Regions from separate parts of the Methylotenera sp. E1MeOHC1 genome, predicted to be linked through region 2. Evidence: riboswitches for the same ligand, from Rfam matches in the RefSeq annotation. Region 2 holds a riboswitch; the other holds the start of a gene.
What was found. A riboswitch is a leader RNA that binds a small molecule or an ion and turns the genes downstream of it on or off. The one in region 2 is predicted to bind cyclic di-GMP.
Positions count from the first base shown of each region.

Region 1: it holds a riboswitch for cyclic di-GMP, as region 2 does, so the genes downstream of both, ACSSU7_RS03815 (right-handed parallel beta-helix repeat-containing protein) here and ACSSU7_RS09060 (sensor histidine kinase) in region 2, are expected to answer to the same signal.

Region 1 is NZ_CP196025.1:831,195-839,325, reverse strand. It holds gene epsL (XrtB/PEP-CTERM-associated polysaccharide biosynthesis outer membrane protein EpsL) at 1-1,178, shown strand, start outside; gene ACSSU7_RS03830 (Crp/Fnr family transcriptional regulator) at 1,256-1,963, opposite strand; gene ACSSU7_RS03825 (GGDEF/EAL-containing response regulator) at 2,195-4,243, opposite strand; gene ACSSU7_RS03820 (collagen-like triple helix repeat-containing protein) at 4,607-4,891, shown strand; gene ACSSU7_RS03815 (right-handed parallel beta-helix repeat-containing protein) at 4,943-6,736, opposite strand; cyclic di-GMP riboswitch class I at 7,097-7,180, opposite strand; gene ACSSU7_RS03810 (Crp/Fnr family transcriptional regulator) at 7,873-8,131, shown strand, end outside.
Region 2 is NZ_CP196025.1:1,918,848-1,926,978, reverse strand. It holds gene ubiM (5-demethoxyubiquinol-8 5-hydroxylase UbiM) at 1-601, opposite strand, end outside; gene ACSSU7_RS09065 (HDOD domain-containing protein) at 723-3,155, opposite strand; cyclic di-GMP riboswitch class I at 3,347-3,434, shown strand; gene ACSSU7_RS09060 (sensor histidine kinase) at 3,532-5,151, shown strand; gene ACSSU7_RS09055 (response regulator) at 5,141-5,593, shown strand; gene ACSSU7_RS09050 (putative bifunctional diguanylate cyclase/phosphodiesterase) at 5,612-7,336, shown strand; gene ACSSU7_RS09045 (putative bifunctional diguanylate cyclase/phosphodiesterase) at 7,338-8,131, shown strand, end outside.

The DNA.
Region 1 (8,131 bases), 1.1 Mb from region 2:
CATGGGCTGATGAACAAGACACTCTGAATTTTTCAGTAGGGGCGGGGGTTACATTCGAAGATAACCTGTTCCGTTTGCCCGATTCAGCTAACACATTTCAAAGTTTAGGTAAGTCCCAAAAGTCTGACCGGATCATTACGACTAATGCTGGTATTAAAATCGACAAGCCTTATGCTTTGCAACGTTTTCAGGTTGACCTCAACCTAGTCGACAATAATTATGATACCTACAATTACCTTGATTACACGGCCTTTAACTACAGAGCCGCTTGGTTATGGCAACTTACCCCTAATATCAAAGGCACTTTGTCAGCTGATCAGCAGCAAGTGCTGAATAGTTTTTCAGAGTTTCGTGATTTCAATAATCAATTAAACAGAACACGCAGCATACAAACCAATGAGAACCGCATCTTTGATGTAGATGCATCAGTGGGTGGTGGTTGGCACCTATTAGGTGGGGTGTCAGAGTTACGCTCACGTAACAGCATTTCTTTTAATGCCGTGGGTGACTTTATACAGGCTGGTGCAAATATCGGGGTTAAGTATGTTGCGCCTTCAGAAAACTCAATTACGCTGATGCAGCGTACCTATAATGGTGATTATCAAGGACGTAGTGCGAATGCAGCTAGCCAGTTAGATAGCGGTTTCAAGCAGCAGGAAACTGAGGCGCTAGTTCAATGGCGCTTAACAGGTAAATCCTTAATCAATGCCAAACTTGGCTATGTTGACCGTGAGCACGATAATTTCTCGTCTCGCGATTATTCTGGCCTCACCGGCAGGCTAGCTTATAACTGGCAGCCAACGGGTAAGCTTGGTGTTGTCACTTCAATATCTCGTAACATTTATAGTTTTCAGCAGGCGATTAATAGCTATTACGTGGCAGATACTTTTGCTATCACTCCAATTTGGCACGTGACCGCTAAAACTAGTTTAAGTATGCGTTATGATTTCAGCCATCGCGATTACCGTGGTGCTGTTGTCTCGATTGCAGAGCATAGAAAAGATAATGTGCAGTCGTTAATGCTTTCTGCAGATTGGAAACCTACGCGTACCTTAACCGTGACAGGTGCTTTACGCCATGAAATGCGTAGCTCATCTTTCAACAACCCTAATGCGGTTGGCGGCGATCTAGAGTACGACGCTAATACGGCGAGCATCAATGCCCAGCTATTGTTCTAATTAAGCTTAATTCGTAATTTAGTCTAGCTGGGTTTGGTTTTAGGGTTTATTGGTTTTATGGTTCAGTAGTTAAGTGATTAGTGATTAAGTAAGCGGTTAAATTCATTTTTGACAACTTGGTAGCATTCGCAACATTGCTTTTCTAGGCTTGCGCGGTCTAGTACTGTGATATGTCCACGATGGTATTGAATAATCTCTAATCGCTGCAACTTGCCTGCCGCCTCTGTCACACCTTCACGACGTACTCCTAGCATATTAGCAATCAGCTCTTGCGTCATGATTAGCTCATTGGACTCTAGTCTATCTAAGCTCAGTAGTAGCCATCGGCATAATTGCTGTTCTAAGGAGTGGTGCCGATTGCAAACAGCAGTTTGTGCCATCTGTGTAATTAATGCTTGGGTGTAACGCAATAGCAGATTCATCAGCAGCCCATTCAACTTAAACTCTTCTTTCAGGAATTTAGCCTTGAGTCGGTAACCAATACCTGCACTCTGCACGACGGCTCGGCTTGTCGTCGTTTCACCACCCATGAATAGTGAAATGCCGAGGATACCTTCATTGCCGACAATCGCAATTTCAGCCGATGCGCCATTTTCTAGTAAATAGAGCATTGATACGATAGAAGTGATAGGGAAGTAAACATATTTTAACTGTTCACCAGGCTCATGTAACACTTGGCCTAGTGGCATGTCGACAGGCTCTAAGTTGACTGATAGTCGATTAAACTCTTCAGCACCTAAAGCGCCAAGCAGATGATTGTGCTGTGGGGTATATAAATTCGACATAAAGCGCTGCCCAATCAATATTAACAACCCGTTGATTAAGTGTAAAAACACTCGTATTTAGCGAGTATAGACCTTTTTTTTCACGATTTTAAGATGATCATTAGATAATTTCTTAAGGCTGGGTTGATTTAATGACAAAAGCAAATACATGATGTGACAGAGCGTACACATTATGCATGGAGATTAGGCCTGTTCGTTATAGGCAATATGTGGAATTTTGTATTGAGCAGTTCAAGCCTCAGCAAGTTCAGGCTTGTGTTCAGTGAGTAATTTTGCGAACTCATCAGCTTTAAGTGGCGGGCTGAAATAGTTACCTTGACCTTCTTCGCAGTGCTTAATTTTTAGAAATTCCAACTGTGTCTTATTCTCTATACCTTCTGCAACCACACAAAGTTTGAGGTTGTTGCCCATACCGATAATAGCACTGACGATGATTGCCTCATCAGCTACCGAGTGAATGTCATTGACAAATGATTGGTCAATTTTGAGTACATCAATTGAAAATTGCTTAAGATAACTCAGGCTAGAGTAGCCCGTGCCAAAATCATCTAAGGCAATTTGTACGCCCATATTTCTAAGCCGCTGAAGCATTGCTGCACTGGAAGCTGCTTCACGCATCAATGCGCTTTCGGTGATTTCAAGTTGTAGATAGTTTGCATCCAAACCTGTTTCATTCAATATATTACTAATATCTTCAACAAAGTTGTTTTGGTGAAACTCAATCGCTGAAATGTTTACAGCTACCCTTATAGGTTGTAAATCAGCATTGATCCATTTTTTTGCTTGCATACAAGCTTCGCGCATTACCCAATGACCAATTGGTACAATTAACCCACATTCTTCAGCAATTGTGATGAATTTCTGGGTGGTAGTGAAGCCCCATTCACTATGTTGCCAACGTAACAGAGCTTCTGCCCCAGTAATAACGCCTGTATTTAGGTTCACCATTGGCTGATAGTGTAGCTCGAACTCTTGTTTTTCTAGTCCCTGTCGTAGTTGGTGCTCAACGAGTTGTCGTTCTACTGCGCGTATATTCATCTCATTGCTAAAAAATTTGTAGTTATTGCGCCCGCTCTCTTTGGCGCCGTACATGGCGGTATCGGCATTTTTAATCAGTGATTGTGCATCTTGGCCATCATTGGGGTAGAGACTGATACCAATGCTGGTCGTAATATATAGACTATTTTTGGCAATTTGATGTGGCAGGCTGAGCGCCTTAAGTATCTTATTCGCTGTCAACGTAGCATCTACACCATATTCACCACTACACAGTAGGATAACGAACTCATCTCCACCTTGACGACTAACGGTATCGGAGCTACGTACGCAGCTGCATAATCTTTCTGTGACCGATTGTAATAGCTTATCTCCAGTTTCATGGCCTAAGGAGTCGTTGATATGCTTGAAGTTGTCGAGGTCTAGAAAAAGCACCGCCAGTTGCGTATTAGTTCTCTGCGCTAAAGTAATGGCATGGGCTATACGGTCATTGAACAATAGGCGATTTGGTAGGTTAGTGAGAAAGTCATGTTGAGCTAAGTGTTCCATTTTCTTCGTCATCTCTTGTGCGGCACTAATGTCATGGAACACAATAACAACCCCTGTCATTTCACCTTTTTGATTGCGAATAGGCGATACCGAGTCTTCTATCGCTAACTCCATGCCATCACGCCGAATAAGTAAAGTGTCAGCATTTAACCCCATAGGTTCATTTTTATCTAACACCAAATAAACTGGATTTTCTGAAGGTGGCTCGTGTGTTGAGCCATCAATGATATTAAACACTTTTTTGATATCAAGTCCGTATGCATCTTTTTTTGACCACCCTGTCATTTTTATTGCACTAGAATTAAGGTAGTCTATATGGGCTGATAAGTCGGTGCATATCACTGCATCGTTAATTGAGTTAAGGGCAATTTCTGCCCGATTTTTTTCTTGATTTAGCGCCTCTTCAGCGCTCTTTCGTTGAATAATATTAAGCAAAGCTTGCGGTATGGCCTTGCTATCTAAATATGCTTTTGACAGGTTACCTTGCGCGCCATGTGCTACAGATTTCTTTGCTAATTTTGATTGTTCAGACAAACTTAGCGTGAGTATTGGTGTATGCGAAGCGGTAGCGAATAATTGGTCGAAAGTATCGATGCCGTTACTATCAGGCAGCGATAGATTTACGATAATCGCATCAATGCCGCTTTGATTGAGACGTTCAATTCCACTAGATAGTAGTGTCAACCATTCAATCTTAAATAAGCTTTTTGATTGCCCAAGCACATCTTGAAGCATTTTAGCCTCAATAGGATTATTTGTTAGCACGAGGATATGATTTAGCATGTTGCTAATTATCCGTTAGAGAACATATAGGTCTGTGCATCAACGAACATAAAGGTAGATAGTTGATGGTTATGCAATCACAGAAAGCACTTAATTATTGCTTCGTTGATATTTGTATGAGTTAGATTGAGTGCTTTCTAGTATTGACATCCATTATTGATTAAAAATAGTCTGATTAATAACGTGATACGCATGTTCTCAGTGTTTAAGTGCGGAGTCTTACTTTTTGGATTGTGTACGTTAACGCACGGTGCTTTATCTTGCCTTTACTTAATATAGCTACCTGTATTGTTTAGAATTGCTAAAGGATCTGATATGAATCACTATCTATTAATCGCTTTAATGTTAACGGTGCTTGGTCTGACGGCTTGTGATAAGCCTACGGTAGTTAATGTGCCAGCACCAGAAGCTATTCCTGGACCAGCTGGAGCGACAGGTGAGCGGGGCGCTCAAGGCTATCAGGGTGATACCGGCGATACTGGTGTTAAAGGTAATGAGGGCGACCAAGGTGAGACTGGCGCACAAGGGAAGGCTGGAGAATCTGGTGACAGCACAACGGTTATTGTGGCCCCACCAGAGAGTACAACACAAACTAACTAAACTATTGTCTTGAAGATACTAGCCAATATTATAAAACATTGGCTAGTGTATCTACTTGACGACAAAAGTTAAGGTTTTCTTTCCTATATTGTTTTTATCATCAATTGCAGAAATTGAAATGGTATGTGTACCAACTCTAGCTCCAGCTGAACTCCATGTATAGGAAACTTCATCGCTACTAGATTTAGTGTTAGAGCCACCATCTACATACATGCTCATTAGTTTAACTCTTACATTATCGGTGGCTTTTGCTTTAATCGTAACCGAAGACCCTAAGGTAACGACCGAATTGGGTGCTGGGGAATAGACGCTGATAATTGGTGCAATGGTGTCATTAGTATCGGTATTCGTGGCTCCACCTATGGTTTCAAAAGCCCCTAAGTCGAAAGCGTTTCCATCTGGGCGTTTTACATTTAAATAGTCAAAACCTACACTTGCATTTGCGATGCCGCTATCGATAGTTGCGCTAGCGGCATCAACCGCGTAACTTTTAGCAGTCGTAGGTTGTGCTAGTGAAGCAAAACGCGAATCGATACTCATGCTGTGAGTATCCATCTTGGTCGCTGTGGAGAAGCTGCTAAGGTTGGAGTAAAGTATGCCTAAACTTAACTGAATAGCACTACCAGGGCGGAAGTAGTTATTGTAGTCACTTGAGTTACCGCTAATCGTTGTTCCATTAGCTACTGCTATCAATAAATCATACTTGCTTGTGCCGTGACTGATGATGTTGTTTTGAATTATATTGTCTATCAGTGTGGCGCCAGTGCGTGGCATGCCACCAACCTCAATGCCAGCATAGCCGCCGGTGCCAAAAATGGTGTTGTTATAAACCTGCGTATTATCTGAAGCAGAGATATAAATGCCTCGACGTTGGTTATTCGCAATAATGTTATTGTAAATACGTCCGTTTTTGCTTACCTCAAAGAAAATTGCTGCGTCTAGCGGCCCATTGTCGTGTATGTAGTTATTACGGATGGTGATGGCGCTACCGCTATTGGCATAATCAAACCAGATGCCAGAGCCGTTATTGAAACCAATTTCACTATACTCGACTGTGCCATAGGCTTTAGTTGTCGCTTTTAAGCCACCAGCATGCCAAAGCGCATTAAATTTTCGTGTGTTGTTATTATTCATTTTGACGTTGAAGACTCTAAAATTGTAGCTGCCTGCAGCATTAATCCCGGAGTTACCATTGTTACTGACATTGCAGTTAAGTGCTTGTGCGCCAGTTTGTAAGTAACCCATACTTAGACCAGCAAAGTCAGTGTATTGAATGTCTGACATTTCAATAATAGAATTAGAACTCAACTCTACCGCTGGTGCCATTTTTGCATAGGCAGATGAGTTGCTGTGACGAAACACGAAGCCTTTGAGGTGTATGTATGGCACACCCATAAAAAACAGACGTTGGCGTGTGCTGGCTTCGACCATTCTAAAGTTTGGATCAGCACCATCGGCTAGCCAGACATATAAAGTTAAACTTGATGCGTCGTAATAGAAGCTACCAGGAACCATGGAACTGACACCACTCCCTACAGGCTTTGGATACTCAAAGGTAGTATAAAGCTTTGGCATACCAATCTGCTGGAGTGATGGGCTGTCGCCACCGCCGACGAAGACTTGCTGGCTATTGTATGCCCAGTTGGTTTTTTTCCAGATGTTGCCACTATGCAAGCTCCAACCAGTTACCTGATCAGAACCTCTAATCATCGGGGTTTCATTCTCATAAGCTAATACATGCAACATCTTATCTGCACTAGTGCCACCGCCTTTAAAAACGTCAACCCGTTCGCGATAAACGCCACCACGTACATATACGGTATCGCCAGCAACCGCTGTATTCATCGACTTTTGTATCGTTTTAAAGGGAAAGCTTAGACTTGTGCCAAGATTGGTATCACTTCCTTTTGTATCTACATAATAAGTTGCAGCCCAGCTAGCGGTACTCCATGAGATAAATAGTAGGAAGCCAAGCAATATGGGCGGCTTTGGCTTGACGATAGATAGAGTAACTTTAAATTTTTTTAAAATTGAAACGAGTAGACAATACAAGGTCGTAGCTCCTTAAGTTAAGGGCTTAGCCAACAATGGTACCAGTATGAACAGATTATTTTGACCACTAAACAGCCGATATTGGCCTGCTTAGCTTTAGATATTCATCCTATTTTTTTAGCTTATTGATGACGTACACAAATTCAATCTGAAGCCGGCAATCCCGCTGTCATGGCATAAGCCTGTAGACCGGTAATTTTGCGTGCTTACCTTTCGATAAGTTTGCTTTTAACAACTTCAACAACAGCTGCACTATATACTATTTTTTAAAATCAACAAATTATTTTTACTAAAATAACTAATATATTCAATGGCTTATATGTTGCCTACCGCACATATGAGCAAGTTAGACCAATAAAATAAAGGAGGTGATATTTATAATGAAAGAAATTTTTTTCAAATATTAAAAGATAGAAAGTTGCAGATTTAATAGTGATTTTATGATCTAGTTAAATAGTTTCTTAGGTTTTAGATAATGGTGTAGTGCAATATAGAGATGTGCATATTGGTTCTACATATGCTCAAGTTAGTACGATTGATTACTATTCATAATCCTAAGTGGCTTAACGTACGGACTAAACATTATTCTTTCAGTTATTTTGTTGATTTACAGACTAGGCACTATTGACTAGCGGTTTTTATAAATGGTGATTTCATTCCATTTTTAATATTTGCTATTAACAAAGTTTCATCAAACACCATGGGAGGATACTTTGCCTACTAAAGCTATTTCATTTGTAAATCATCTATTAGCTGATCTTCCCGATAACGAGTTTGAAACCCTAATAAAGAGATGTGAGTTAACTCAACTCGTCTATGCTGATGTGCTTACTAAGCGTGATGACCTAATTAATTACGTGTACTTTCCTATTGATAGTATCATTTCTTTAGTGGCGCCAATCGAGGAAAGTAGGGGGATGGAGGTGGTCATGATTGGGAACGAAGGCATGTTAGGCATTACGCTCATGCTGGGTGTTAATCGTGCGCCGTTTACTGCATTGGTGCAAAAGACAGGCTCCGCCATCCGTATCGACTCAACATCTTTTTTAAATAGCCTTGAGCGCAGCCCTACATTAAAAGAGCATTTAAATCGTTATCTTTGTGTATCATTTAGTCAACTGGTACAGGCTGCTATTTGTAATCGCTTTCACTTTGTAGAAGAGCGACTTGCCCGTTTATTACTCATGA
Region 2 (8,131 bases):
CTACGTGATGATGCGGGATACTATGTTCCATCACGCATACCATCATGCTTTTGCCAAAGTCATGCATGGTGGCAGGGATGCCCATTGCGCGTCTGGTTTCAGAAAAACGGCTATCTGCCGCCACCAGTAGCTGCGCTTTTATTTTGTCACCATTGGCAAGGCTGATATATGCCCCGTCATTATCGGTGCTGATTGCGGTAATGACGGACTCGGTGAGCAGCGTGATATCAGGCGATGATTTTACAGTGTCATATGCCGCTTTGCGGATAAGGTGATTGGCAACTAAATAGCCTAAAGACGTGGTTTTATTGGCATCGTGTTCGATGTGCATTGCATACAGCGATGGGCCGTTGAGCACCCGCGCATCGCGCAATAATGAAATGGCGTTGTTATCAATACGCTCCCACAAACCAAGTGTTTGGATGACTTGCGCAGAGTGGTGTGTCAGTGCAATTTCACGGCCATCAAAAGCTGGGTCTGCCAACGTGGACTCTGGCTGGCGTTCAAGTACAGCAATGCTTAGGCCGCATCCGGCAACCGCCTGTGCAAAACATAATCCAGATGGGCCTGCGCCCACAATCACAATATCAAAATGCAACATGATTCAACCAAGAGGTATTGGGGTTGGAAAGATTGCTTATGATTGCGCTAAATACCCAAGCCGGTATTGATTCAGGTCAACCCGCGATGGTTTTAGATGGCGTTATGTTGGTTGTGATGGCCTAGCCTTTTTGCTTGATAGCGAGCACGGCCTGATTGCGTAGCGTGCGCAGTAAAGACAGCTGTCTGGTTGAAACTTGCATGCTATTGGCTTGCTCCATATCTGCGTAAAACATGCCCAGTGCTTTATTGTTAACCATAATGGGCAGCAGTAAAAAGCTTTGTGATGATACCGCTTGCCTGTACCACTGCGGAATCTTAGCCGCTACATTTGCTGCCGCAATATCCTCGAGCATTAAGTCTGCTCCCTTGCTAATCGCAAGATGGAATACATCCGGGGTGAAGTCCAAACCAAACCTGAACTTCTTCAGCGCGAGATCAATATCATGACCAAAGCCAAAGCGTGCCGCCATTTGGTTGTTTTTGACATCTCGAATAAACAGGAGGGTGCGGTTAAAGCCCATGCCACGGTGCATGGTTTCCAGCACCATCTGCATAATGTCATTGAGCTGGTGCTCTTCAATCAGGGTGTTGGTAACTTCTTGGATGCCTTCGGTGAGTATAGACTCTGCATCCGGTTTTGCGGCTTCGCTATTTTTTCCATCCGGTGCCTCTGGGGTAATGCCTAGCGATGCGAGTTCCGCGTCTTCAGGCTCGCTGTGCTGGATCGCCTCAGCCCTAGCGCCAACCCAGGTGTTAACCCGCGTCATTAGCTGGCTTTGCGTCACATTGATGCCGACGATCCGAGCGCGCGCCGCTAGCTCATCTAAAGCGCTTTCCATGGATTTACGTAATTGCTGTTCTGAAACGCTAAGTGCACCTTCGTAGCGTGCTGTGAGCTGTTTGAGCGCCTTGGCTTTGTCGGTGACATTGCCATTGCTGGCAACCATGCATAATTCATTGGCAAGGTTAACCGTCAGCGACAAGTTTTCCAGCTCACCACTCGGTTTGATGGCCTTATCACCGGTTATTTTACGCATGCCGGCAATTAGTCTAGGTGGGAAGTTCCAGCTCTTGGCAACGCCTATGCCTAGCTCGTTGTAGGTCATGCCCAGTACTTTCACTGAGGCTTTGTCTTCGCTATCGCCTTGCTCCATCAGGCGTGCAACTTGTTGGCTTTCTTCAAAAAAGTAAAAGCTGGCGAGTAGTTTGCCTAAGTTGCGAAACATAGAACAAATAATCGCTTCTTCTGTATTCCTGACATGGCTAGTCGGGGCTAGTTGTGCTGCGACGATACCCGCAAAGAAGGATGACAATACGTCGTCTTTGAGCTGGGATGCCTGTGCCTTGTTTTGCAGAAAATCAAGCAATATCAATGACATTGCCACATTGCGGATGGTTTCAAAGCCTAAAATGACCACGGCCTTGGAAATGGTGTTGATATGGCCGCCAAATTGTCCATAAGTGACGGTGTTGACCAGTTTTAATAATTTATTGGTGAGCGCAAAATCATTTAAGATACTCTGCGCTAGCGCGTTGTTGCTGGCGGAGTCGTCATCAGCCAGCCGATTGATTTCGCTAATGGTGTGTGACAGTGCCGGAAAATCACTTTTGCTGCGCATGCGTCGCAGTAAGAAATCCATCGTACTATGTGCATCTACAGGCTTATGCTCGCCTTGTACTGGCTTTAGGTAGTCCTGCAAGGCTTGCCGCATGCTATCGGCACCCGCGTACCTGTCTTCTGGCGCTTTGCTCGTAGCCTTAAGGATAATGCTTTCTAGCGCTTCATCAAGATGGATCTGCATGGCTTGCTGGGGTGTGATGCCAGCCTTGGCTAGAGCCGTAGGCTTTTTTGCTTTTTCGATAAATGGCAGCCCTGTTACCAGCTCATGTAACAATACTCCCAATGCAAAGATATCTGTGGCAACTGTAGCCTTGTCGCCAGAGATGAGCTCGGGTGCAGTATAGGGTGTGACCGGCTGCGCCTGTTGGCTGTTTGTGGCAAGGTTAGCCATGCCGATGCCTATTAGCCTAGGGGTCTGATCGTCGGCAATCATGATGTGTTCTGCTTGTAGCGCTAAAGGCAGTAGGCCTTGCGCGTGCGCGTAGCTCACTGCTTCAAGCAGGTCTGCAATCATTTGCACGGCTTGCGTGGCCGTCCATGATTGAGATGATTTTAATTGCTGCGATAGCGTGCTGCCATTAACCAATGCATAGACCAAATAAGGCGCGCCATTATATTCACCGGCATCTAGTAAGGTGACTATGCTCTTGTGCTGTAATTTGCTGACAATGCGTACCTGCGGTAATAAAGCATCTAGCGGTAAATCACCGTTGGGCAGCAGTTTAATCAGCACCTCGCGTTCCATGTGGGGGTCACGGGCTAAATAGACGGTATTTTGCTTGCTTTCATCAAGCTTACGTAGCAATTCAAAGCGGCCTATTTTGCTGAGCATGGGGTTTTCCTGACGGGGTGTGATTTTGCTGGTGATTAACACTGGGTCTGCTGATGTGAGTGCCACATCATTCTGTGCCCGTTCTTTTGCAAAATTCACACCTAATCTTGTTATGTCATCTTAAAGTGTTTATACGGTTACATCATATCACTAGGCTTGGTGGCTAGCATCAAATACGGTGGGGTTGTAGTCGATGGTTGTGATGCATGGCTAAACTTAGCATAGAGGCTATTCACTAGAATGGGTGGTTGACGGATTTTTAAAATCTACTGATACTCACGCAGCACTACATTTGAAAAAGGCAAACTCTGCTGAAAAGCGAGGGCGCAAAATCACCGGTCTAAGGGGCGTCAGTTCTAAGATAGCGGGAGTACCAGATGTGCGGGGTTCCCCGTATCTCTATGCATAACTCCCATATTATCTACAGTTCTCCTTGGTTATTAGGAACGAGGTTAGTACTTTTGTGGGAGACAACATGTTATTGCACCAGCCTACTGTTGATGCTTTGATCGACAGCATGACCCCAAGCGCCGATGAGGTTCAGTCGCGTAAGGATGTGCTTGAGTTCAGCGAGCGAGATTCTCAGTTGCTCAAGGAGCTGGGGCCTTTACTTGCGCCACTTGAAAACACCTTTGCCGATTTGTTCTCCCGGTATCTGGATGCCCACCCGGAGATGGGTGCTAGCCTGAGTAATCCTGAGCAGCTGTCAAAGCTTAAACAAATACAACAAGAATATTTTAAGCAAGTCTTTGCGGGTGATTACGGCGCTGACTATATCAAAAGCCGTTTGCGTGTAGGTATTACTTATCAGCAAATAGGCTTGGAGCCGCGCTGGTATCTAGGCGCATACCGTAAGTATTTATCTTGGGTACTCCCAGAAGTGATGCGTTTGGTGGGTAACGATGCTGAACGCTTTCTCGCCTATTCCAGTGCGATTAATAAAATCGCGATGTTCGACTCTGAGCTTTCTCTCTCTGCATATTTCCATGCCGACCATGAAATGTTGCGCTTACTCGCACAAGTGTTTGAAAGTAATCTAGAGGCCGTGATTATTACAGACGTGAAGGGGCATATGCTTCATGTTAATAAATCAGTGGCTAAGATTACGGGATACGCTTCCGACGCGCTCATCGGCAAGCCCTTACAAAACCTGTTGGCAGAGCTGGAGCCCACCCTATATCAGGATGTTTGGACGACGGTGATTGCTGGCGGCCAGTGGCAAGGGGAAATCTGGCTCAGAAATCAGCAGGGTGATGATTATCTGGCGTGGATGAATATGAACGCCGTTAAAGATGCGGCAGGGAAAGTGACGCAAGTGATTGCGGAGTTCTCAGATATCACTGCCTTCAAACAGACACAGGAAGCCTTGGCCGAACGTACAGAAGAACTTGCTAACTCTAATCGTGAGCTTGAGCAGTTTGCCTATGTGGCCTCACACGATTTGCAAGAACCTTTGCGCATGGTGGCTAGCTATACGCAGCTATTGGCACGACGCTATAAAGACAAGCTGGATCAGGATGCAAATGAGTTTATCGGCTACGCGGTAGATGGTGCTACGCGCATGCAAGCACTGATTATTGACTTACTGACTATGTCGCGTATTGGCACCCATGGTAAGCAAATGGAGACATGCGAAACCTCAGTGGCATTAGAGCGCGCGGTATCAAACTTACGCTTGGCGATTGAGGAATCCGGCGCGGTAGTGAATCGTGACCCCATGCCTAGACTGGATGCGGATGTTTCCCAGCTTACACAGTTGTTCCAGAACCTGATTGGCAACGGTATCAAGTTTCGTGGAGACACCTCTCCGATTATTCATATAGGCGCAGAGAAAAAAGAGGGAGAGTGGTTATTCTCCGTACGCGATAACGGCATCGGTATCGCTCCAGATTTCTTTGAGCGTATTTTTATTATCTTTCAGCGCTTGCATGGTAAGCATGAGTATCCTGGCACTGGCATTGGCCTCTCTGTGTGCAAGAAAATCGTTGAAAGACACGGCGGAAAGATTTGGATAGAATCCGAAGTCGGTAAGGGTGCAGTTTTTTATTTTACTTTGCCTATACATCATGGGGAAAGGAAACATCATGGAGAGTGAAGTGAGTAGGCAGGTTGAGTTTTTATTAGCTGAGGACAACCCCGGCGACGTTAGATTAACGCAGGAAGCATTGCGTGAAAGTAAGATAAGTAACAACCTAAATGTGGTTAAAGATGGTGTAGAGGCGCTAGCCTTTTTACGTAGAGAGGGCCAATACGCAAATGCACCAACCCCTGATGTGGTGCTGCTAGACCTTAATTTACCTAAAAAAGATGGGCGTGAGGTGTTGGCTGAGATTAAATCAGACCCGCTGCTTAAGCGTATTCCTGTGGTGATTGTGACTTCTTCTGAAGCTGAAAAAGACATCCTGCGTACTTACGATTTACATGCAAATTGCTACGTGAGCAAACCTGTGGATTTAGACCAGTTTATCAAGGTGATTCAGGCCATAGAAAGCTTCTGGCTCACGATCGTTAAATTACCATCGGACGTTAAAGATTAACTGCGTTATGGGGGCTCTATGAGTAGCACGGCACTGACCATTTTATTGGTTGAAGATAATCCAGGTGATATTCGCTTGGTGCAGGAGCTATTGGCGGCAGACCAGAGTGAGAGTTTCACTTTAGTCACGGCTGATCGCCAAGAGGCTGCGCTAGCCATATTGGATAGCCAGGATGTTACCGCCATTTTGCTGGATATAGAGCTGCCGGATAGCAGTGGGCTTGATACGCTACTGAAAATACATGCAAACGCGCCAGGTATACCAATTGTTGTACTCAGCAGTATTGCCGATGAAGGCTTGGCCGTCAGGTCTGTGCAGCAGGGTGCGCAGGATTTTCTGGTTAAAGGCTATGTAGATGCACACCAGCTGACACGTTCTTTACGCTATGCAATCGAGCGCAAGCGTACGGAAGAGCGCTTACACCATTTGGCCCATCATGATAGTTTAACGGGCTTATCAAACCGCAAACATTTTTACGATACGCTTAAAAACTCCATCGCTCTGGCTCGCAGGCATGAAACCAAGCTGGCTCTGCTGCTACTGGACTTGAATGGATTTAAGGCGATTAATGATACTTTAGGTCACTATGTGGGTGATCTGTTATTGCAGGGTGTCGCCCAGCGTTTGCGTGAATGCATGCGCGAAACGGATTGTGTTGCCAGAATCGGTGGTGATGAATTTACCATGATTTTGAGCGACATTTATGACGAAGAAGATGTCGTTGCCGCTACTAGCAAGATTATTGAATCTATCGGGCGTCCTTTCGTGGTGGATGGCCGCGCATTGGATGTGGGCGTTAGTATCGGTATTGGTATCTACCCTACAGATGCCGATAATCTTGAGTCATTGGTACGCAATGCTGATGTTGCCATGTATCAGGCCAAAGCTGAGATTGGTATGCAGAATACCTACCGTTTCTTTTCAGCGAATATGAATGATAGAGCCACTGAAGACCGCGTGTTGCTCAGTGAGTTAGCAACTGCGGTCACGCAGGGCGAGTTTGTGATTAACTATCAGCCGCAGGTAGATGTGAAAACTGGTCACATCAATGGCATGGAGTCATTGCTGCGTTGGCAGCATCCGACACGTGGCCTGCTGTTGCCGGCAGCGTTCATGAATGTGCTGGAGAGTTCGCCTCTAGTTCTGGACGTTGGTTTGTGGGTATTGCGTAGCGTATGCACACAGGGCAAAGCGTGGCGTGAGACTTCTGATGCTCCTTTGGTGTTATCCGTTAATTTATCCTCACGTCAGTTGCTGCAAGATGATTTTGCCGAGCAGGTTTCTGCGGTGCTGGCTGAGACGGGCTTACCGCCACATTGCTTGGAGCTTGATATTTCTGAGCATGCACTATGGGAAGACGAAGAGTGCGCGCTCAAACAAGTCACTAAACTTAACCAGCTGGGTGTGCGATTGGCGCTGGATAATTTTGGTAATGGCCGCGCTTCGTTTTATTACCTGCGCAAGTTTCCTTTCCACGCAATTAAGCTGGATCGTCGGCTTACCCAAGCTGCATCTGCCAGCACAGATGGCGCCGATATGGCACGTGCCGTGATACAAGTCGCTCATGTGTTCCGCATGAAAGGTTTGGCTGGTGGTGTAGAAACAACCGCGCAGCTCGATACCTTGCGCAATCTTGCTTACGATGATGCACAGGGTTACTTATATTGCCATCCTTTGCCTTCTGATGCGGCAACCGCGTTGTTAGAGCGCGGGCAGCACCTTGGCCCAGTGGCGGCGGCATAGTATGAAAATACTGCTGGTAGAAGATAATCAAGGAGATGCGCGGCTATTGGATATTATGCTGCGCGAAGTGCTCACGGCATGCACACTCACGCATGCCGATACTTTAGGCAAAGCGATATCGCATGCATGCTTAATGCAGTTTGATATCATTCTGCTCGATTTGTCACTACCGGACTCGCAAGGTAGCAGTACTTTCTGGAGTATGCATGACGCGGTATCCGATGTGCCGATTGTGGTCATGACTGGGCACGACGATGAAGTGTTAGCAACAGAGTTGGCACAGGCTGGCGCACAAGATTACTTGGTGAAAGGTAGCGTAGATGGGCGCTGGTTATTGCGCGTGATGCGTTATGCCATCGAGCGCAAGCGCGCCGAGCTGGAACTCCGCCAAAGCGAGGCCAAAGTCCGCGCTTTATACGAAGCCGTGCCAGATCTGCTACTGTTTTTGGATTTAGAGGGCCGCTTTTTAGAGTGCAAACCGGCTAAAGATTTTAAAACGCATATTGAGCCTGAGCATTTTCTGGGCAAAACCATACACGAAGCCTTGCCCGAGACTATTGCCGATCAGGCCATGGTTTGCTTGGAAAAAGCCGTGGTTGGCAGAGGCATTGCTTCTTTTGAATATCAAATGACGCTGCCACAAGGCGTCTCCAATTACGAATCCCGTTTTATTCGTGCCAGTGAAGAGCAGGTGCTGTGCATCGTGCGTGACATCAGCGAGAGTAAACGCACACAGCAACAGTTACATTTCCTTGCACACTATGACACGTTAACCGGCTTGCCTAATCGTCTGCT